DNA from 2 places in the Acetobacterium sp. KB-1 genome. Region 2 is predicted to be linked to the other one. Evidence: a T-box and tRNA genes for the amino acid it is inferred to sense, from the RefSeq annotation. Region 2 holds a T-box; the other holds one or more tRNA genes.

The links. The T-box of region 2 lies ahead of ileS (isoleucine--tRNA ligase). A T-box ahead of a tRNA ligase gene usually reads a tRNA of that ligase, here a tRNA-Ile.
Region 1: it has a tRNA-Ile gene. The T-box ahead of ileS (isoleucine--tRNA ligase) is inferred to sense a tRNA for this amino acid. The anticodon was not compared.

What each region holds. Positions count from the first base shown of each region.
Region 1 is NZ_CP030040.1:1,655,115-1,666,030, reverse strand. It holds gene DOZ58_RS07665 (16S rRNA (uracil(1498)-N(3))-methyltransferase) at 1-437, shown strand, start outside; gene mtaB (tRNA (N(6)-L-threonylcarbamoyladenosine(37)-C(2))-methylthiotransferase MtaB) at 445-1,770, shown strand; gene DOZ58_RS07655 (histidine triad nucleotide-binding protein) at 1,783-2,127, shown strand; gene rpsU (30S ribosomal protein S21) at 2,234-2,416, shown strand; gene DOZ58_RS07645 (GatB/YqeY domain-containing protein) at 2,428-2,871, shown strand; gene DOZ58_RS07640 (cation-translocating P-type ATPase) at 3,268-5,658, shown strand; tRNA gene DOZ58_RS07635 (tRNA-Pro) at 5,846-5,922, shown strand; tRNA gene DOZ58_RS07630 (tRNA-Ile) at 5,942-6,018, shown strand; tRNA gene DOZ58_RS07625 (tRNA-Phe) at 6,028-6,103, shown strand; gene DOZ58_RS07620 (L-fuculose-phosphate aldolase) at 6,360-7,028, shown strand; gene DOZ58_RS18530 (amidase domain-containing protein) at 7,278-8,603, shown strand; gene DOZ58_RS18890 (M23 family metallopeptidase) at 8,757-10,118, shown strand; gene DOZ58_RS07605 (hypothetical protein) at 10,265-10,825, shown strand; gene DOZ58_RS07600 (RecX family transcriptional regulator) at 10,876-10,916, shown strand, end outside.
Region 2 is NZ_CP030040.1:3,272,641-3,283,556, reverse strand. It holds gene DOZ58_RS15120 (flagellinolysin) at 1-3, opposite strand, end outside; gene ileS (isoleucine--tRNA ligase) at 256-3,354, opposite strand; T-box leader at 3,541-3,766, opposite strand; gene DOZ58_RS15110 (hypothetical protein) at 3,993-4,577, shown strand; gene DOZ58_RS15105 (ECF transporter S component) at 4,707-5,201, shown strand; gene DOZ58_RS15100 (gamma carbonic anhydrase family protein) at 5,411-5,884, opposite strand; gene DOZ58_RS15095 (ABC-F family ATP-binding cassette domain-containing protein) at 6,011-7,915, shown strand; gene DOZ58_RS15090 (exodeoxyribonuclease III) at 7,982-8,743, shown strand; gene DOZ58_RS15085 (UDP-N-acetylmuramoyl-L-alanyl-D-glutamate--2,6-diaminopimelate ligase) at 8,927-10,408, opposite strand; gene DOZ58_RS15080 (DUF1638 domain-containing protein) at 10,590-10,916, opposite strand, start outside.

The sequences.
Region 1 (10,916 bases), 1.6 Mb from region 2:
TTATTCCCTTTTCTTCATGCCGGGCAGTTTCTCAAATTAAAGATAAGCAGGATAAAAAGCTCGAGCGCTGGCAGCGAATTGCCTATGAGGCCGCAAAGCAGTCCAAGCGGGGGATTATCCCCAGGATTTTGTGGCCGCTAACCTTTAAAGAAGTATTAAGCGAAGTTGCCCGGTATGACTTAATGATCTTAGCCTATGAAGACGAAAACCGGCAGACTTTGAAGGGCGCCCTGGAAGCGGTCCGAAAAATAAGCAAAACCGACAAACCGCTAAGCATCGGTGTGATCGTTGGTCCCGAAGGGGGCTTTGATCCTCAGGAGGCAGCAGCCTGTCAAGCCGCTGGAGTGATTAGCGTAACCCTGGGCAAGCGGATATTAAGAACCGAAACCGCTGGTATGGTGGTGCTCAGCCAATTGAATTTCTGGAAGGAAGAATAAGTTAAGGATGAATAATAAAAAAAAAGTTGGGTTTATGACCCTGGGCTGCAAGGTCAATACCTACGACAGCGAAGCCTTGATGGAAATCTTTGAGGCAGACGGTTACACCATTGTCGATTTCGCTGAGCTTGCCGATGTTTATGTGATCAATACCTGCACCGTGACCCACCTGGGCGACCAAAAATCCCGAAAAATGATGCGAAAAGCTAAGCGGATTAATCCCAATGCGATTATCTGTGCGGTCGGCTGTTATGTTCAGGTGGCCCCGGATGAGGTCGCAAAAATCGCGGAAGTGGATCTGATGATCGGTACCAAAAATCGCGCCGATATCCTTACCTATATTGAGGCCCACCGCAAGGATGCCAACCGGCGGGATTTTGTCTCAAATATTATGGATGAAAAGATTTTTGAACCGCTGATGATTTCGGAGGTCAAGGGTAAGACCCGGGCCTTTATTAAAATTCAGGAGGGCTGCAATCAATTTTGTACCTATTGCATTGTCCCCTTTGCCAGAGGGCCAGTCAGGAGCCGCGATTCGCAACAGATTATTGATGAAGTCAACCGGGTGGTTTTAATCGGCTATCAGGAGGTCATTCTTTCGGGTATTCATATTGCCTCCTATGGAGTGGATCAAGCCGGAAGTAGTGCAGATAAAGGGGATCTTATTGACCTGATTGAAGCCCTTGATCAAATTCCCAGACTTAAGCGGGTTCGACTGGGATCGATGGAACCCAAATTTATCACCCCGGAGCGGCTTAGGCGGTTGGCGGCCCTTGAAAGCTTTTGCCCGCATTTTCATCTGTCACTGCAAAGCGGCAGCGATACGGTGCTAAAACGCATGGGGCGCCGTTATACCACCGCTGAGTATTTAGAGATTGTCAGTCAGATCCGGGAAGTTTTCCCGTTAGCTGCCATCACCACGGATGTGATGGTCGGTTTCCCCGGCGAAACCGAGGATGAATTCAAAGAGACCCTGGACTTTGCCCGGGCCGTGAGTTTTTATCAAATCCATGTATTTAAATATTCCCGGCGCTCAGGAACTAAAGCGGCTGCCTTTATCGATCAGATTGATGAAACCATAAAAAATTCCCGCAGCCACACCCTTAGTGATCTGTCGAAAAAACTGGAGCTGGAATTTTTAAAGAAAAACGATGGCGTTCTGACAGAGGTTTTGTTTGAAGCAACCCATGACGAGACTGGTTATGAAGGTCATACCAAAAATTATGTTCCGGTTCGGCTTCAGACAGATGAAAAAATTAATGGCAGAATTCTAAAAGTTAGGGTATCATATAATAGTCAGTTTGCTGACAAATTAATCGGAGATTCGATATAACAGGAGGAAGATATGTCAAAGGACTGTATTTTTTGTAAGATTGTTAATAAGGAAATTCCGGCCGATGTAGTTTTTGAAGATGATCAAGTCATCGCATTTAATGATATTGCACCCCAAGCTCCGGTGCATGTGATAATTATTCCCAAAGAACATTTTGAATCGATTCTATCGGTACCAGCTGGAAACGATATTATCAGCCACATGCATACGGTGGCCAATCGGATTGCCCTTAAAACAGGGATTGCTAAAACTGGTTTTCGTCTGGTAAATAATTGCGGTAAGGATGGCAATCAAACCGTGCCCCATCTGCATTATCATTTATTGGGCGGTCGACCATTATTATGGCCTCCCGGTTGAAAAATAATTGACAGCGTAAGAAATAATGCGTATAATATAGTTTGACTCATACCATGTTGATTAACCGTACCGGAAATTAGCAACGGATTAGAGGGGGGGGTTGAAAATGTCTGAAGTAAAAATTAAAGAAAATGAAACACTCGAAAGTGCATTGCGACGTTTCAAAAGAAAAACTGCAATGGCTGGGGTTATGTCTGAAATTCGCAAAAGAGAGCATTATGAAAAGCCAAGCGTAAAGCGAAAAAGAAAATCAGAAGCAGCAAGAAAAAGAAAGATGAAAAAAAGATAGGATGTGACTAATTGGCATTAAAGGATCAATTACAGGCTGACTTAAAAACAGCAATGAAGGAAAAGAATAAGGTTAAGAAATCCACCATTACAATGATTCGGGCGGCTATTTTACAAGTCGAAAAGGATCAGAAAGTGGAACTGGAAGACGATCAGATTCTTGAAATTATTGCAAAACAGCTCAAACAACGTCGGGATGGCCTGGCCGAATTTGAGAAAGCTCAAAGAGACGATTTAATCCAGCAGGCTCGAGAAGAGATAACAATCATCGAGAGCTACCTTCCTACACAATTAACGGTTGATGAAATCAAAGTAATTGTGGCCGAAACGATAAAAGAAACCGGTGCAGTTGACGCAAAAGACATGGGAAAAATAATGAGTGCCCTGATGCCGAAGGTTAAAGGTCGCGCGGATGGAAAGCTTGTCAATCAAGTGGTCAGAGAAAGTCTGGCGTAGCAAAAAAATATTAATACTACACATATAAAGAGGTTTGTCCTGCGGCAGGCTTCTTTTTTTGTCTGGAAAATTTGAAGGGCTGGTGTGTGCTACCGTACCGACCAATTGTTAATCTGTTGTTCGCTGCGCCATGCGAAATCCGCTCCGCTCCTTTCGCATTGGTCGCGGGCAGTCGCCAACTACAAGCAAGCTTGTGAATGGCTCGTTGCCTGCGCGCAGAATCGGACAGGTTTATCAGCCTGTCCGCTCCGATGCGTACAACATGATGTAACAATTGTCGGTACTATGTTATTTGTCTGATCTTATCGCAGGTATTCTAAGACTGTTACAGATACAAGGTATTTTAAGATTATGATGTTATAATCCAAACAGTGAATAAATTACTGGGAGGATTCAATGGAGAATAATATCAACCTTGAAATTGGACTGACTCAAGCCCAGGTTGAAGAAAGGATCGCGGACGGAAAAGTTAATGTCCAACCCCAATCCAAAACAAAAACCATCGGCAGAATAATTAAAGACAATAGCTTAACCTTATTTAACATGCTTAACATCATCCTGGCATTGATGATTATTTTTGTGGAGTCGTTTCAGAACCTGCTATTTATTAATATTGTTATCATTAATACGTTTATTGGCATCATACAAGAAATAAAGGCAAAAAAAACCATTGATAAGCTCTCACTGATTTCCCAGCCTCATGTTAGTGTGTTACGGGATGGCAAGCTTGAGGAAATCGTCTTTGAAAAAATTGTGATGGATGATATTCTAATCCTGAAAGCGGGCAAACAGATTCCTTCGGATTCCCAGGTGGTAAAAGGGGAAATAGAAGTCAATGAGTCTCTACTGACTGGCGAGTCCGATTCGATTATGAAGTATGAAGGGGATGCTCTGCTTTCCGGCAGCTTTGTGGTGTCTGGGCAAGCGACGGTGCAGGTGACTCAGGTAGGTCTGGAAAACTATGCATCTAAATTGGTTGAAGCCGTTAAGGTCGCCAAAAAACCAAACTCGGAAATTATGAAAGCACTGGGCTTTATTATGAAAAGCATTGGCATTGTGATTGTTCCCCTCGGCCTGTTACTGCTTTATAAACAACTACTTGTCCAGAATTTGCCACTACAGGTGAGTGTAACCGGGACGGTGGCGGCCTTGATTGGGATGATCCCGGCGGGGTTGGTGCTCCTAACCAGTGTGGCTCTGGCGGTTGGGGTCGTTAGACTGGGGCACCACCAGACTTTGGTGCAGGAACTCTATTGTATTGAGACGCTGGCTCGGGTGGATGTCCTTTGCTTAGATAAAACCGGTACCATCACGGAAGGGAACATGGAAGTCCTGTCAATGGAAACCATTTGTCATGACAAAAATCCCGTTCAGGCGATCAGGGCTTTAATTGCTAATCTAAAAGATGACAATGCCACCTATCGGGCGCTTAGCGAAAGCTGTCAAGGGGAGGCCCCAAAATGGCTTTGCGAGCGGGTCATTCCATTTTCGTCGGAACGGAAGTGGAGCGGCGCTTTTTTTGCGGAACAGGGTACTTTTGTGATCGGCGCGCCGGAGTTTGTTTTAAAAGAGCGTTACGATGAAATTAAGGAAAAGGTTGAGCACTATGCCAGCGAAGGTAACCGGGTTTTAATGCTGGGGTATGCTAAAGAACCCTTTAAAGAAGATGGCAGCCTGCCAGAAAATATCAAAACCATCGCTCTGCTGCCGATGGGGGATAAAATTCGTCATGAAGCCAAGAAAACGTTGGAGTTTTTTAGAAACCAGGGCGTTGATATCAAGGTAATCTCTGGCGATAACCCGATCACCGTATCTCAGGTGGCACATCGGGCGGGACTGCTGGATTGGGATAATTTTGTCGATGCGTCGACGCTCACAGAAGATGAAGATGTTCACAAGGCTGCCCAGATCTATTCGGTTTTTGGCCGGGTAAGCCCAGGACAAAAACGACTTTTGATTGAAGCCCTTAAAAATCAGGGCCATACCGTAGCGATGACCGGGGATGGGGTCAATGATGTTTTGGCCTTACGAGAAGCGGATTGCAGCATTGCTATGGCCGAAGGGAGTGATGCGGTGCGCCAAGTATCCCAACTGGTCTTGTTGGATTCCAACTTTGCTAGCTTTACCCGGGTTTTGATGGAAGGGCGTCGGGTCATTAACAACATTACCCGTGCGGCATCGCTGTTTTTAGTGAAGACGATGTTTTCCCTGATGCTGGCCGTTATTGTGATCATTGCCAATGAGGCCTATCCCTTTGTGCCGATTCAACTGACCTTAATCAGTGCGTTGACTATTGGTGCGCCTTCTGTTTTTCTGGCTTTGGAGCCGAATAAAAACCGGATCACCGGAAATTTTTTAGAAAAGGTTTTAAAAAAATCGTTGCCGGGTGCTTTGACGGTGGTGTTTAATGTTGTGTTAATTATGATTGTTGGTTCCTATCTGGCATTGGATCACCAGCAGATTTCGACGCTGGCAGTGATTTCCACTGGTTTAATTGGTCTGGTTATTCTTTTTCGGGTCAGTCAACCTCTGGATAATAAGCGGTGGGCGTTATTTTTTACGATGACCGTTTCATTCCTATGCTGTGTCTTGTTTTTGGAAGACTTCTTTTTCCTGGTGCCGATTCAGGATTTCCTGCCAGCGATGTTGATTGTTTTGGGAATTACGATCCTTGATATCTATCCCTTATTGCGGATTTTTAGCTGGATCGTTGATCAGATTGAAAGGCTTCTCAATCGTCACCAAAAAGAAAAAAGGATGGCTAAAGCGACCGTATTAGAAAAATAGTAAAGCTAAAGCTTTTTTCACAAAAGGATCAGAAATCTGATTCTTTTGTGAAAAAAAGACTTGCATTCATGTATTTGATCGTGCTATAATAAGCAAGTCGTCAAAGATAAGCTTTATCTGAAAGAACAAAGATAAAATAAAGATTGACAACAGATTGATAAACATCTATAATAGTCAAGTATTGTATCGAGGTGTAGCGCAGTTTGGTAGCGCACATGGTTTGGGACCATGGGGCCGGAGGTTCGAATCCTCTCACCTCGACCATTTTTTTTAAATTACTTGGGGGCCTTTAGCTCAGTTGGTTAGAGCAACCGGCTCATAACCGGTAGGTCCGGGGTTCGAGCCCCTGAAGGCCCACCATATTTTTTTGCCCAGATAGCTCAGTCGGTAGAGCAGGGGACTGAAAATCCCCGTGTCGGTGGTTCGATTCCGCCTCTGGGCACCACCACTTAAAGAATAACAGCGAAAGCTGTTTTTTTTTGGTTAGAAATAGGTAAACATAAATAAACCTTAATCGCTATTGAGAAAAACGAAGAAATATTATAAAGTATAGAAATGACATCAGTAATATAAAAATACTTTTGTATCCTGAAATAACCTCAGAAACAGTCGGATGTGAAACGTTTTTTAAATGGAGAGCGGCTATTATACGAGTATCGATCGTAGACTTAAGTATTGTTATTAAAATTCAGGAGGATAAAATGATCTTACAAAAAGAACGAGAAGATGTGGTGCGTTATTGTCAAAAGCTGATTGAAGCAGGGTTAACGAAGGGAACCGGTGGCAATATCAGCATTTATAATCGGGAACAAAGGCTGATGGCAATCAGTCCTAGTGGCATTGATTACTTTGAAACAGAGCCGGAGGATGTTGTGGTTATCGATATCGATGGAAAGCATGTGGACGGAAAAAGAAAACCATCAAGCGAGCATGAGCTGCACCGCATTTTCTATGTGAAACGTGATGACATCGATGCAGTTGTTCATACGCACTCCGTTTATTCAACAGTACTGGCCACGCTTGAAGAGGGCTTGCCTGCCTCAAGCTACCTGATTGCGTTAGCGGGGTTGGATGTACGCTGTGCCGACTATGCGACCTTTGGTACTATGGAATTGGCGCAACTTACCTTTAAGGCCATGGTCGATCGTTATGCAGTATTGATGGCTAATCATGGTCTACTGGCTGGTGGTAAAGATATTCTAAATGCCTTTAATATTGCCGAAGAGATTGAACACTGTGCGGAAGTTTATGTCAAGGCCCGATCAATCGGAACGCCGGTGATTCTCAGTGAAGAAGAAATGACAAAAATGATTAGCATCTTTAATAAATCTTACGGACAAAAAACGACAAAAGCTGACTTAGACAAATAAAAAAAAGCTGCGAGTAACTCTTACTCGCAGCTTTTTTTACTGTCCCTGGCGACTAGCGCCGGGAAATTAAAAGGAACTCGGCGGCAAACTTGCAATCTGACAAACAACAATCGCTAACACAAATGAGTAGAAAGAGGGGAATGTTTGAGAAAAATCTAACCCGTGAGAAGGTTAATTTTCATTATCCGTTCACATAAAAAACACATTGTAGATATATAATTGTTACAAATGGTGAAGAGGTGCGAAAAAATGAAAAGAGTAATGAAAAGATCAAAGAAATCCATAAAGCGCAAACGGAGACGGACGATGATTGGCCTGGTGCTGATGTCCCTCATGGCAATGGGCGTTGTTTGCGTGGGTGTCATGGCAAATTCATACTCGATCACCACCAGCACAGAAAGCATCTTTGAAGCGAAAAACAAGAATAGTGATGCTAAAAAAGTAGGCGGCGATATAATAATTCGTGATAGTGATGAAACACTCGATGATGCTATGCTTGAGCCGATTCGCGACTATTTTAAAACTTATTTTAAGGCCCTGGCCAATCTGGAATCAGAAGATATCACCGCGATGTTTGTGGATTCGTTTAGCGAAAACGCCTGGATCAATCAAGCGTCTATGGATTATCTGATTCAATTAAGACAAAGCCAGAGTAATGATCTTAAGATGACGGATTATCAATGTGGGCTGACCGTCACCAGTATCAGTGAAGGATATGGTGAGATTGAAGTGGTTTTAGTAGAAGATCACCATATCAATTTCGCTTTTATTTCCAATGTTGATTCCTATAGTTCCGGGATTGCCCATACCTTTTATCTGAGCGAAACTAAAGATGGTTACGCGATCTCAGAGCATTACAAAGAAGAAGACAGTTTTTTGATGTTGGAAGAAGCCATCGCAGACAGCGATGAAAATCCTCAGGATGTGGCAGATCAACTTCTCGGTGAAGCCCTGGCTGTTATTGAAGAATTATCCCGGGAAAAAGACGACTTTAATATGGAAAACGGCGATAGTTGGACCAACTCCACCGATCACAGCTATGATGCTGAGGCAGCAGTGGATTATGCCATGACCTGGGTTGATCCCATTGAAGTCTTGCGTAACGAGGACTATGGCGTTTATGACAATTATGGTGGCAATTGCAATAACTACATCTCCCAAGCGCTTTTTGCCGGCGGCATCCCCATGGATAGTGATGGCTATAATAATACCCAATGGAAGTGGTATGGTGAAGAAGTGGATGATGAGGATGGCTCAGACTGGGGGCGAAGTCCGGCCTGGACGGGGGTAGCGGAGTTTTACACCTATGCCAGTGAAAATGAAGGGTATGGACTGGCAGCACTGGTGGATGAGAATGTTTTTTCCGGTTCGATGGGTGACGTCTTACAATATGGACATAACGGTGACTGGCTTCATTCGGTTATTATTAGCGATGTAATAAACGACGATGACGGCAACATGGCAGATTATCTCATTAATTCAAACACCACGGATCGCATAAACTATCCGGCCAGTGCCTATGGCTATTCGGAATTACGACTGATTAAAGTTTTGGGTTGGAATGACGGCGATTAGTTGAAGCAGATTTTAGTATCTGTATTTTTCTTCCTAATTTATGAATTAAATACGATATGTAGATGCGAGTTGGATTAAAAACGCAAATGACTTGTAAATTATAAAACCATATGGTATCATATTTGTAAATAAATTGTAACATGGAGGAGCGGCATGGATAAAACTCAGAATATCTTTGAAAAAGTTCGCGAAAGATTAAAAAAATACCGATTCAATTGGTCAACCCAAGAAGTTGAACAGGATGAATTCATAGAGATTGAGCATGTCAATCATTGCCAAACATTAAACAGTGACACAAAAAGACGATTTAAACTGCGGGGTTCTGCAGTTGTTGTTTGTACTTTTTTAGTATTGGTTGGAGCCGGAGTAGTTGATGCTCAAACCCGTGCCTATGAGGTAATTTACAAAGGTACAAGTATCGGCTGTGTTGACAGTTTGGATGTCCTGCAATTGGCTGTTAGCGATACGAACGATAGCAAAAGCGGCAGAAGAAACCGAGAAGGCAGCGATTACGAAATACGGATGGCTCGCTCCACCGATTTTTTAACAACTGAAGAAGTTGCTCAGGTTATTAAATCAATACGAGCTCAGGAGAAGACGGTTCAAGTTGCCCGGGCTGAAAGCGTGGCACCAACCGTTGAGGTTGCCCCCCCGGAGACACATTCAGATGAAACAAAACAGCTAGAAACCGTTAGTACAGAGGTATTAGTTGAAGAAGAACCGGTAGTTGAACCCGTTATGAGTACGGCTAATACCCCGGAAATCCAAACGGCAGCGGAGTCGGATCGTTCGGAAACACCAGTTGTTGAAGAAGAACCCGCGGTAGAGCTACCAGAAGTGGAGACCCCTCAAATTGAAACCGTCGTTGAGGGTATTCAGACAGAACAAAATCCGGCGGCAGTACCAGTTGAGGAAAACAAGGTGGTAGAAATTCCGTCGGTTGAACCAAAAGTTCCAGAACTACCGGCAGAAGTGGTGGTTGACAATCCGGTGGTTGAACCCCAAGTTCCAGAAACACCAGTAGAACCGGTGACTGAAGTACCGCCAGTAGAAGCCCCGGCAGAAGGACCACCAGTGGAAAGCCCGGCTGAAGAACCGGAAACGCCTCAGGTACAGTTTATTCTTCCCGCTAGCGGTCGCGTTGGTGAAATCCTCAGAAATTATGATGGTGGTTATTACAGTAACCATTATCGGGCGGCCGCAATTGATATCCTAAACAGTGAAGGAACAGCTATTTATGCAGCAGCATCAGGAACGGTTACCTTATCGAGTTGGTATGGCGGCTATGGAAAATGTGTCATCATTGACCATGGCAATGGCTATTCAACGCTGTACGGACACTTTAGTTCGGTGGATGTATCAGAAGGTGAAACCGTAGCCCAAGGTCAGCGCATTGGCGGTATGGGATCAACAGGGTCTTCTACAGCCAATCATGTGCATTTTGAAGTGCGGGAAAATAATGAGGCCCAGCCGATCAGTCATTATTTCAATGTCAGTTCCGGCGACTACATATAAGTCTGGCGGTACTGCATTATAAATATTCTCTATGTATTATAGACACCTAAAAAGGTGTCTTTTTTTTAAAAGATCTTGCGGAACTTGTATAAATATGGTATCATTATGTAACGAAAAAGTAACAAATAACAACAAGAGGTAAATGTATGGATGAAACTATAAAGAGTGAAAGAGAAAAACGACGAATCCAACGAAAGAGAAAAAGACAGACGCGTAGTATTGTCACTTTTATGATTTTGTTTATTATGGCAACTGTGGGGGTCGTCAGTGCTCAGACCCAGGGTTATGAGGTTTTTTACCGTGGCGAAAGTCTTGGTTATGTGCAGACCTCTGGAGTCTTTCAATCGGCGGTTGATCGGATTGAAAAGAACGTGATGGAATGTTATAATTACGATAATATCCACTTGGGCGATGGATTTGAACTGATCCCGAGCAGGATTGAAAATCCGATGGATTTTGATACCTGCATCCAGGTACTAAACAGTAAGAATATTCCTCTTTATGTGAGTGGAGCAGATATTTTCATGGATGGGCAAAAAATAGGGACCGTAACATCATTAGATAAAGCACAGGCTGTCATTGCAGCGTATCAAAGTGTTAACAACAAAAACCAAAGCGAGCTTGAATGTGTGGAAGTGATGGTGCCCTTGTCCGAAACCAAGGATTTTGCGGCCATGTTATCGGCCTTAAAAGGACGTACAAAATAAAAAATCGATCACCGGCTTTTGGCCGGTGTTTTTTTAAAAGGAGGTATCAGATGGCGGAAATAACGCGGGAAAAAGCGATGGATATGGCGGT
Region 2 (10,916 bases):
CATTTGGTCACCTCCTTCCACGCTAAATCTACCAGGTCATCATGATCAGATAAAAATACGAAGCGAACTTGCTTAAGTGACAATACTTACTAAACACCAATATTCAACATTCGCATTTCAATATATATCGGTCAAAACGGAGACAACCATTAGTTTTTTTAGTAATTTTTTAACATTTGCTAAACATTTCTTTTTTTTGTTTTTCTTCTCTCCATTTTCATAAAAAAACGACGGTACCAGCGCACCGTCATTTATTTATTTCTTTATAAGCTCAATCCTTGTATCATGTCCGTTCAGACTAAACACTTCCCCCACACCGGCTTTGATGGTGATCGTATCCGCCAGGGTTTCGGTTTTAATAAAATCAGTAAAGATCTCAATGGCCCGATCCATTTGTGCATCACTGCTATAGCTAATGTCGATGCGGTCCATGACTTCGTAGCCGCTTGACTTTCGTAGTTGTTGAATGCGAGAGACAAATTCCCGGGCACAGCCTTCATCGAGCAAATCCTGATTTAAGCTGGTATCGAGAATGATAAACTTGTTGTTAAACATCTGCACATTAAAGCCTTCTTTAGCGGAAATTCGAATGTCAATGAAATCTTTGCGCAGTTCAAGGCTTTGTCCATCCAGCTCAATTACAAAGCTGCCATCGGCTTCAAGCTTGGCTACCACCTCACTGGCGGGTGCCGATGCCAGTGCCTTGCCCAACAGCTTGACATTTTTGCCGAGCACCGGGCCGGCCACCTTAAAGTCCGGTTTTAGGGCATAGTTCATAAAATCACCCAAATTTTCTTCAAAGACGACCTGTTTAATATTTAATTCTTCTTCGATCAGGACACATAAATCGCCCAGCGTTTCCCGGTATTTACCATCCACAATAATTTTAGACAAGGGTTGTCGCACCTTGATCTGGGCTTCTTCGCGGGCCCCCCGACCAAGGCTGACCAGTTCTCTGACCAGATCCATCGGTTCTTCAATGGCATCCTGTATCAGCTCTTCATTGGCGGTGGGATAATCGGCCAGGTGGACAGAGATACCATCAGTCAGTTTTTGGTACAGTTCTTCGGTGATATAAGGCGCAAAGGGGGCACAAAGGCGAACCACGCCTTCTAATACTTCCCAGGTGGTGTTGTAAACCGCTTTTTTATCTTCCGTCAGTTCGGTTCCCCAGAAGCGGCGGCGATTGCGGCGGATGTACCAGTTAGATAAATCTTCATTGACAAAGTTCTGGATTTTTTTGACTGCTTTGGTTAAATCAAAGACTTCCATTTCTTCCCTAACTTCTTTAACCAGTCGGTTATATTTAGACAGAATCCAGGCATCGATTTCCGGACGCTTGGCATAGGGCACAAAAAACGCTCTTGGGTCAATGTTATCGGTGTTGGCATAAAGGGCAAAGAAATGATAGGTATTTTTCAGGGTGTTAAAGAACTTGCTTTGCACCTCTTTGATTCCCTTAACATCAAAACGGGTCGGAGTCCAGGCTGGTGATACATAAAGCAGATACCAACGCAGCGCATCAGCCCCGTATTCAGCAAACATTTCTAAGGGATCAACACTATTGCCCTTTGTTTTCGACATTTTCTGTCCTTCAGCATCAAGAATCAGGTCATTGACCAATACTTTTTTATAGGGTGCTTTTCCGGTTACAAAGGAGGAAATTGCCAGTAATGAATAAAACCAGCCGCGGGTCTGGTCAATCCCTTCACAAATGAAATCAGCCGGGAATTGTTCTTCCCACAACTCTTTATTTTCAAAGGGGTAGTGATACTGGGCAAAGGGCATCGAGCCGGAATCAAACCAGCAGTCAATGACATCTTTGACCCGGGTCATTGTTTTGCCACAATCGGGACAGGTGAAATGGACATCGTCGACGTAAGGGCGGTGCAGCTCAATGCTTTCATCGATGTTTTCAACAGCCCGCTCGACTAATTCTTTGCGGGAACCGACGGTTTCCAGCTTACCGCATTCCTCACAGCGCCAGACTGGCAGCGGTGTACCCCAGTAGCGGCTGCGGGAAATCGCCCAGTCGTTAAGGTTTTCCAGCCAGTTACCGAAGCGTTTTTCGCCAACAAAATCCGGGTACCATTCGACGCCATTATTGTTTTCAATCAAACGGTCCTTAATCTTGGTCATTTCCAGATACCAGCTTGGTTTGGCATAATAGAGCAAAGGGGTTTTACAGCGCCAGCAATGGGGATAGTTATGGGTGACTTTTTCTTTTTTAAACAGTTTTCCTTCAGCCTTCAGCCATTTAATAATATCCAGATCGGCATCGATGACAAATTGTCCCTTCCAGGGGGTGTCGGTGTATTTTCCGTCCTCGGCCACTGGCTGCAACACCGGCAGGTTGTACTGACGACCAACCTTGTAGTCATCTTCCCCAAAGGCGGGAGCGATATGAACAATCCCGGTACCGTCTTCGGTGGTGACATAATCGGCACAGGTGACAAAAAAGGCTTTTTTATCGGGAACCACGAACGGCATCAGCTGTTCATACTCAACGTATTCCAGCGCCGAGCCCTTCATTTCTTCCAGAATCTCGTAGTCTTCACCCAATAACTTGGGTGCTAAAACCTTGGCGCAGATATAAACTTCATCATTGCTGCGGGCTTTAATGTAGTCGGCATCGGGATGAACGGCCAGGGCGACATTGGCCGCCAATGTCCAGGGGGTGGTGGTCCACACCAAAAAGTATTCGTTGGCATCGCTTCGTTTAAATGCGGCCACAACGGTATTACTTTTTATTTCCTGATAACCCTGGGCAACCTCGTGCGATGCCAGACCGGTACCGCAACGGGGACAATAAGGCATGATCTTGTGACCTTCATAAAGAAAGCCTTCTTTATTGAACTTATCCAGAATCCACCAGACGGTTTCAATATAATTATTATCCAACGTAATGTAAGGATCTTCCATATCGATGAAATAACCCATTTTGCGGCTCATTTCTTTCCATTGGCTTTCATAATTAAAGACCGATTCCTTACATTTTTCGTTGAACTTATCGATGCCGTAAGCTTCAATTTCCAGTTTGCTGGAAAGACCCAACTGTTTTTCCACTTCGATTTCCACCGGTAGGCCATGAGTGTCCCAACCGCCTTTACGAATGACCCGATAACCATCCATGACCTTGTATTTACAGACCGTATCTTTTAGGGTTCGGGCCAGCACGTGATGAATCCCGGGCCGACCATTTGCAGTTGGGGGCCCTTCATAAAAGACAAAATTTTCTTGTCCTTCCCGATTATCAATGGTTTTCTGCAAAAGATTCATGGCTTCCCATTGCTTAGAGATCACGTCTTCTCTTTCGCCGATTTTTCCTTCTATTAATGTTTTGAACTGTGCCAAATTTCTACCTCCATAAAGTCTCTTTCCTTGAATTAAATGATTTAAGTTGACGGTGTTGTAAGCGCATGTTTTGAATTAAATACCCAAACTATGCGCTTATCTCGTTGCTTTGATAAAATAAAAGCTCGCGCGTAAATGTGCTAAACGGTGCTAATCAACAAATACAAAAAACGCCCCCTGAAAAATCCAAGGGACGAAAAATCGCGGTACCACCCAAGTTGGCAGAAAACTGCCCACTCTATGAATTTAACGGTTCCCCGGAATTTCCTACTCTGATTTAACCAACGGTTAACCAGTCTTCAAAAATTCTGTTCAAAGGTGATCTCTCTGAGGTGTCTTTTAATAATCTTTCACCAAAATGATTATCTCTCTGTTAAAGCATTCCCCACAGCGTCCTTATCTTCACATTTATATTCTTCATTTCTATTTATATCGATAAAAGCGTAAAAGATTTCTTTTATATTCTATCCAATATCCTTAATAAAATCAAGTTTTTTGAAATCTTTATTCTAAAATTTAAGAATCTCGGTTATAATGCTAATAAGCACTCAATCGGTAATCAGGTAATTAAGAAAGCCCGTTAGCTTTCGTTATCGTTTCTCGATTGCCTGCCAATTGCATTTAAAAAGGAGTTATTTATGAAAATACGTTATGTCCTTCTTTCGCTTTTACTCATTGGCGTTCTTATCACTGGTGCCGCCCTGCTGATGCCAAAGCTGATAAACGATGAAGAAACAGCGACTAAAGAAACCAATACCACGACAACAACTAAGCAGCCGGAACCTATAAAGAACAACGAACCAGACACAACAGCAACAACCGCCATCGTCGTACCTGAAGAAATGCAAACCGTTATTGAGGAAAATAATGAAGAAATTTATGTTGATGAAGCCGGTCTTCTCGCTGGCAATTATCCCAGCCAAATGGTACCTCTCTATGGTGTAACCAGTCTTTCTCAGTCTCATCAGATTACCGGTGTATCCGGACAGCCGGGCTGGAAAACGTCTTATGTTTCTGACTATTCCACCGACGAAATCCTTGTTTTCTATCAGAACTTGCTAACGAGTGCCCCGGATTATTCTGAGGAAGTGGTTTCAGCAACAACCAACCTCAAGGGAACCGTCAGCGGTTATACGATCAGCATTTCAATTTCACCCAACAACCCGGACAAAACGGATCTCCCGGGGAACAGTGCCGTTAATATCTTTATTGAACAGGTCTGATGGGTTCAGATTTTTCAAAAAATCGACGAATTCAAGCCCTTGTTTTTTAAAACAACTATGAGATAATTTTATACTAAGTCGACTGTTTATCGTTGGCTTAGTATTTTTTTAGAATTGAGGTACTTAAAGATGAATGACCAAACCAAAAAAATCACCTACACGGCATTAATGATGGCACTCACTTTTGTGATGACATCCCTTGTGAAGATCCCTCTTCCCACGGGCTATATTCATCCCGGTGATGGTGCAGTTCTTTTATCCGCTTTTATTTTAGGTCCCTGGGGCGGCCTGATTGCCGCTGGAATCGGATCGGCCAGTGCTGACTATTTCGGGGGCTACGGGGCCTATGTGCTGCCCACCTTTATTGCCAAAGGCTCAATGGCCTTTATTTTCGGTTACCTGATGAAACGTTTTCCCGAAAAGAATTTGCTGTTCTTCGCTTTTCCCGCCGTCATTGCCATGACTGCTGTTTATTTCGTTTCTGAAGTAATCATGTACGGCAACGTTGCCGGCCCTTTGGTGAACCTGCCCTTTAGTGTACTGCAAGGCCTGGTGGGAATTGTGCTAGTCACCATTCTCTACAAACCACTGGAACGCTTTCGCCTTAACCCCGTCAAGTTTTAGCAACCTCAAAGACCCTGGGGTCTTTGAGGTTAGTGATAAACTACCGTACCGACCAATTGTTAATCTGTTGTTCGCCGCGGAATCGGACAGGCTCTGCCGTGTCCGCTCCGATGCGCACAACATGATGTAACAATTGTCGGTACTGGGTTATTTTTTTTATAACCTCAGACCCTTGGGTCTTTTTTAGTTGCACCGTGTTTGCAGGCAGTTTACATATAGCCCTTCATCGTATCGAGGTATTCTTCGGCGTTGTCCCGGATGCTCTGAATTTCTTCGGGTTTCAGGGCTCTGACAACTTTCGCCGGGCTGCCCATAATTAAAGAATTGGGCGGGAATACCTTTCCCTGGGTCACCAGTGAACCGGCTCCAACAATCGAGTTGTCACCAATTTTTGCGCCATTTAAAATGATGGCACCCATACCGACTAAGACATTATCACCAATTTCGCAGCCGTGAATCGTGGCATTATGGCCGATGCTAACCCCTGCCCCGATGACAGTGGGATAACCCGAGGCCACGTGAACCACCGTACCATCCTGAATATTGGTCCGATCACCAATGGTGATGCTATCGACATCACCCCGAATGACCGCTTGGAACCATACTGAGATAAAATCCCCAAGTTTTACTTTTCCTACAACATCTGCACTTTTTGCTATAAAAATGGTTTTACCCAACATCATTTTGTACACCCCACCTTAATTTGTTACTACATAATACTATTTTCAGGACTTTTTGTAAAGTTTTTCCATGATTCCTTCCCATTTATGTTAAACTATTAGCAAAATGAAAACACAAAGGACAAGTCAATGAATATTGCCAGTATTGAAAATCTTAAAAAAACATATGGGGTTAAAACCCTATTTAACCATATCTCATTTTCCATTGCCGACACCGATAAAATCGGGGTGATTGGCGTCAATGGATCGGGAAAAACCTCAATGTTGCGAATTATTGGAAACCTCGATAGCCCGGATGCCGGGGAGGTTAAATTTTTCGGATCCCAGCGGGTTGAAATTCTTTCCCAGGACCCCGATCTTGACCCCGATACCACCGTGCTTTCTCAGGTTTTTTCAGCTAATTCGCCGGAAATGAACCTGGTCCGGGATTATGAGTCTACCCTGGCCGCATTGGATATCTCGCCGGAGGAGGTGTCGCTCCAAAAGCGGCTGATGTCTTTATCCCAACGCATCGATGACGAAAATCTCTGGAATCTGAAATCCCAGGTCGAAACGATCCTCTCACAACTGGGCATTCATGACTATCATAAACAAATTGGTCAGCTTTCCGGGGGACAGCGCAAGCGGGTGGCGATGGCCTCAGCCCTGCTGACACCCTGTGATCTGCTGATTCTCGATGAGCCCACCAATCATCTCGACAATGATACTATTGCCTGGCTTGAAAACTATCTACTAAACCGTAGAGGGGCGCTGCTGATGGTCACCCATGACCGCTATTTTCTGGATCGGGTCGTAACCAAAACCATCGAACTCGATATGGGCAACCTTTATGAATACACCGGAAATTATTCCGACTTTTTAGAACAGAAAGCCAACCGTCGGGAAGCCCAAACCGCGATTGAAGAGAAACGTCAAAACCTCTATCGTCGCGAACTGGCCTGGATCCGCCGCGGTGCCCGAGCCCGCACCACCAAACAAAAAGCCAGAATTCAACGCTTTGAAGAAATCAAAGAACGGGCCACTGATCTTTCTGAGAACCAGATGGAAATCTCGGTCGGTTTTTCCCGTCTTGGTAAAAAGGTCATTGAAATCGAGCATTTGAGTAAATCTTTTGGTGCTGGAAAAATCATCGACGATTTTTCGATGATCCTGGGGCCCAGCGAACGGATTGGAATCATCGGGAAAAACGGTTATGGCAAATCCACCTTACTTAATTTGTTATCCGGAAAACTACAGCCCGATCGTGGCACCATCATTCTGGGCGACACCGTCAAACTCGGTTATTTTTCTCAGGAATCTGAAGATATGGATCTAAGTCTGCGGGCTATTGATTATATTCGGCAGAAAGCCGAAGTGATGGAAAATTCCCGGGGCGAAATTGTCACCGCAGCTCAGATGATGGAACTATTTCTTTTTGATAAAAACAGCCAATGGGTTTATATATCCGAGCTTTCCGGCGGCGAACGACGGCGGCTCTACCTGTTGGGGATCTTAATGATGGCTCCCAATGTGCTGCTTTTTGATGAACCTACCAATGATCTGGATATTGACACCCTGACCATTCTGGAAGCCTACCTGGACGAGTTTCAAGGATCAATGCTGACCGTTTCTCATGACCGTTATTTTCTTGATCGCACCTGCGAACAGATTTTTTCCTTTGACGGTCACGGTCATATTACTACCCAAACCGGCAATTATTCGGATTATATCAGTAAACATCCGCTAAGCGGACTGGGTAACCGGGAAGACGCCCCGAATCAAACGGTTAAAAAACCCGAACAGCCCCCGCTTGAAAAACCTAAAACCCGCAAGCCCGGTCTGACCTACAAGGAAAAACGGGAGCAGGAAACCCTCCTGCAGGATCTGGAAAGCAAAGATCAGCGGCTGGATTTTGTCACCCAGAAGCTGACGGAAATAACTAAGGACTACACCGTCCTGCAGGAACTGGCAGAAGAAAAAGCGATTCTGGAAGAAGAATTATTAGAAATCATGGATCGTCTGGAAACCCTTGAAAGTCTGGAAAAAGGGGAGTAATTTGATGGCCCTGGTTTGAAAATAACCGGTTTAATAATTAAATTTAATAAAATAGGAAGGTAACATATGAAAATTATCTCGTGGAACGTTAACGGCATTCGGGCGGTAGAAAAAAAAGGGTTTCTAACCTTTATTTTAGAAACCAATCCTGATATTCTTTGCATTCAGGAAACGAAAGCTCACGACCATCAGCTAGAAGACAATTTGCTTAACATCCCCGGCTATTTTGCCTATTTTCACTCCGGTGAAAAAAAAGGTTACAGCGGTACCGCGGTTTATTACAAAACAAAGCCGCTGGCCATCCGCACCGGTTTATCTGACGCTGCTTTTAACAACGAGGGCCGCACCATTATTATGGAATACCCGGATTTTATCCTTTATAATGTCTATTTCCCCAATGGCCAGAAAGATGAGCAGCGGCTTGCTTTCAAGATGGATTTCAACCGCTGTCTTCAAGATGATATAAAAGAACTCCTGGCCGCCGGCAAAAACGTCATCGTCTGTGGTGATATCAACATTGCCCATCGGGAAGTCGATTTGAAAAATCCCAAGGAAAATTCCAAGCGCTCTGGCTTCCTGCCCGAAGAACGAGCCTGGATTGATGATTTCCTTAGCATCGGCATGGTTGACAGTTGGCGGGTGCAACACCCCGAAACAATCAAATACAGCTGGTGGTCCTACCGCTTCAATGCCCGGGCCAACAACGCCGGATGGCGGATTGATTCTTTCTTTGTTTCTGAACGCTTCATGCCCCAGGTTGCGTGCACCGACATCTTAGACACGGTAATGGGCTCCGATCATTGCCCGATCGTTTTAACCCTAAAATGATAAAAAGCTCCCGATAACTCTAAACATAATGCTAACGCAGTACCGACAATTATTAATCTGATTGTACGCATCGGGGCGGACATGGCAGCGCCTGTCCGATCCCGCAGCGAACCACAGCTTAAAATTGGTCGGTACGGTAGCTCGCCGACAACCTAAAAAGCACCCGATGGGTGCTTTTTTTTGTTAAGCTTTCAGTTTTAACCGGGCGACGGCTTCTCTGGCCGTGTCCCATTCATTATAATAAAGCGTTTCATCTTTCATGATTTCCTGCTTTTCATGGCCTTTTCCAGCCAACACCAGTACATCTCCCGGCTGACATAGCGATGCCCCATAATAGACGCCTTCATGGCGGTGTTCCACAGTAGCGTATTGATCAGTTTTCTCACGGACGCCCGCAACCACAGCGCCGATGATGTCCATAGGATTTTCGCTGGCTGGATTGTCCGAAGTTACCACGACCATATCGGCATTTGCGCCGGCGATCCGGCCCATGATCGGCCGTTTTTCCTTGTCCCGATCGCCATTACAGCCAAAGACCAGGACAATCCGCCCCTTAAATATTTTTCGTACCGACTGGAGCAGTTTTTCCAGAGAATCCGGAGAGTGGGCATAATCGATAATGACATCAAAGGGGGCCTCAACTTCCAGAATTTCCATCCGGCCTTCTACTCCCGGCATTGTTGCCAGTGCTTTCCGGATCACTCCCATTGGCACCCCTTCCGCCACTGCGGCAATAATGGCGGCCATGGCGTTATAAACCATAAACTCACCGGGGATATTTAAAAATAATTGCTCTTCTGAATCTGGTGTAACGAGCGTAAATTTCGTTCCTTTGGGTCCAAAGATCAGGTCTCTGGCAAAATAATCATGAGCCGGATTTAAGCCGTAGGTGATCACCGGTAGTGCTGATTTTTCACCCAACAATTCACACAACTTACGGCCCCAGGTGTCATCGCCATTGATGATATTGGCTTTTTTTACCTGAAAAAAAAGTTTCGCTTTGGCCGCAAAATAATTCTCAAAGGTTTTATGATAATCTAAATGATCCTGGGTCAGATTGGTGAAAATGCCATAATCAAAATCGACTCCATTGACCCGATCGAGGGCCAGACCATGGGAAGAGACTTCCATAAATAAGTGAGAACAGCCCCGATCCTTCATTTCTTTAATAATCTCCTGAACTTCCAGGGATTCCGGGGTGGTTCGTCCCCGATTGTCAATTACCTGATCCCCGATCAGATTATTAATGGTCCCAATCAAACCACATTTTTTTCCCTGCGTTTCAAAAATATGTTTAAGCATATAGGTCAAGGAAGTTTTCCCATTGGTTCCGGTAATGCCAGTGACCACCATGGATTCCGAAGGTTTTTCATAAAAACAGCTCCCCAAGATTCCCAGGGCATAGCGGGAATCTTTTACTTTTATGTACACGATATCTGGTTGATAGTCAGTCAGATCGTCCTGGTGGACCACGGCACGAGCGCCCTGACTAATGGCATTGCCAATGTACTGATGGCCGTTTGTTACATAGCCGGGTATCGCTACAAACAGGCTATCTGCCACGGCTTCCCGGGAATTGTAGCAAATTTTTTTTATATCACAATCAGGCTGATTGTTTCTAATCTCAATTATTTTTAGTTCATTTAACAGTTGTTCCAGTTTCATTGCTTTTCCTCTCTTTTAAAAACTGATTTAAAACCCTTTTGTTATTATACCGTTTCCCAATTTATCTGTCTATATTTGTGTTTGACTGCTATTATTTTCTCTATTAAGATTCAATAAAAAAAGAGATACTTTTTTAGTATCTCCCGCGAAAATAAACGTCATTTTGAGCCCTGTGCATTTTTCACATTTTAAATGTATTTGCACAGGATGCCACCATACATTCCACCCCAAAATCATCCTTGGTAACTTTAGTTCCTGCTTCAATCACCGCCACCCGATGATCCCAGTTAAGGGAAAGAAACATTTCCAGCAGTCCCACATCCCCCTGGGTGATAATAAAATCCAATTTCAGAACCTGGCTTAAATGTCTGGCGCAGTGCGTCCAATTCTCCAGATTATAAGCACCGGAATCAATCATCATTAGGGTTTTATAATTCTTAAACATAATTTCCATAATCACTTCTGCCCGTTTAGGACCATACTTATTAATGGCATAATGATATTCTTC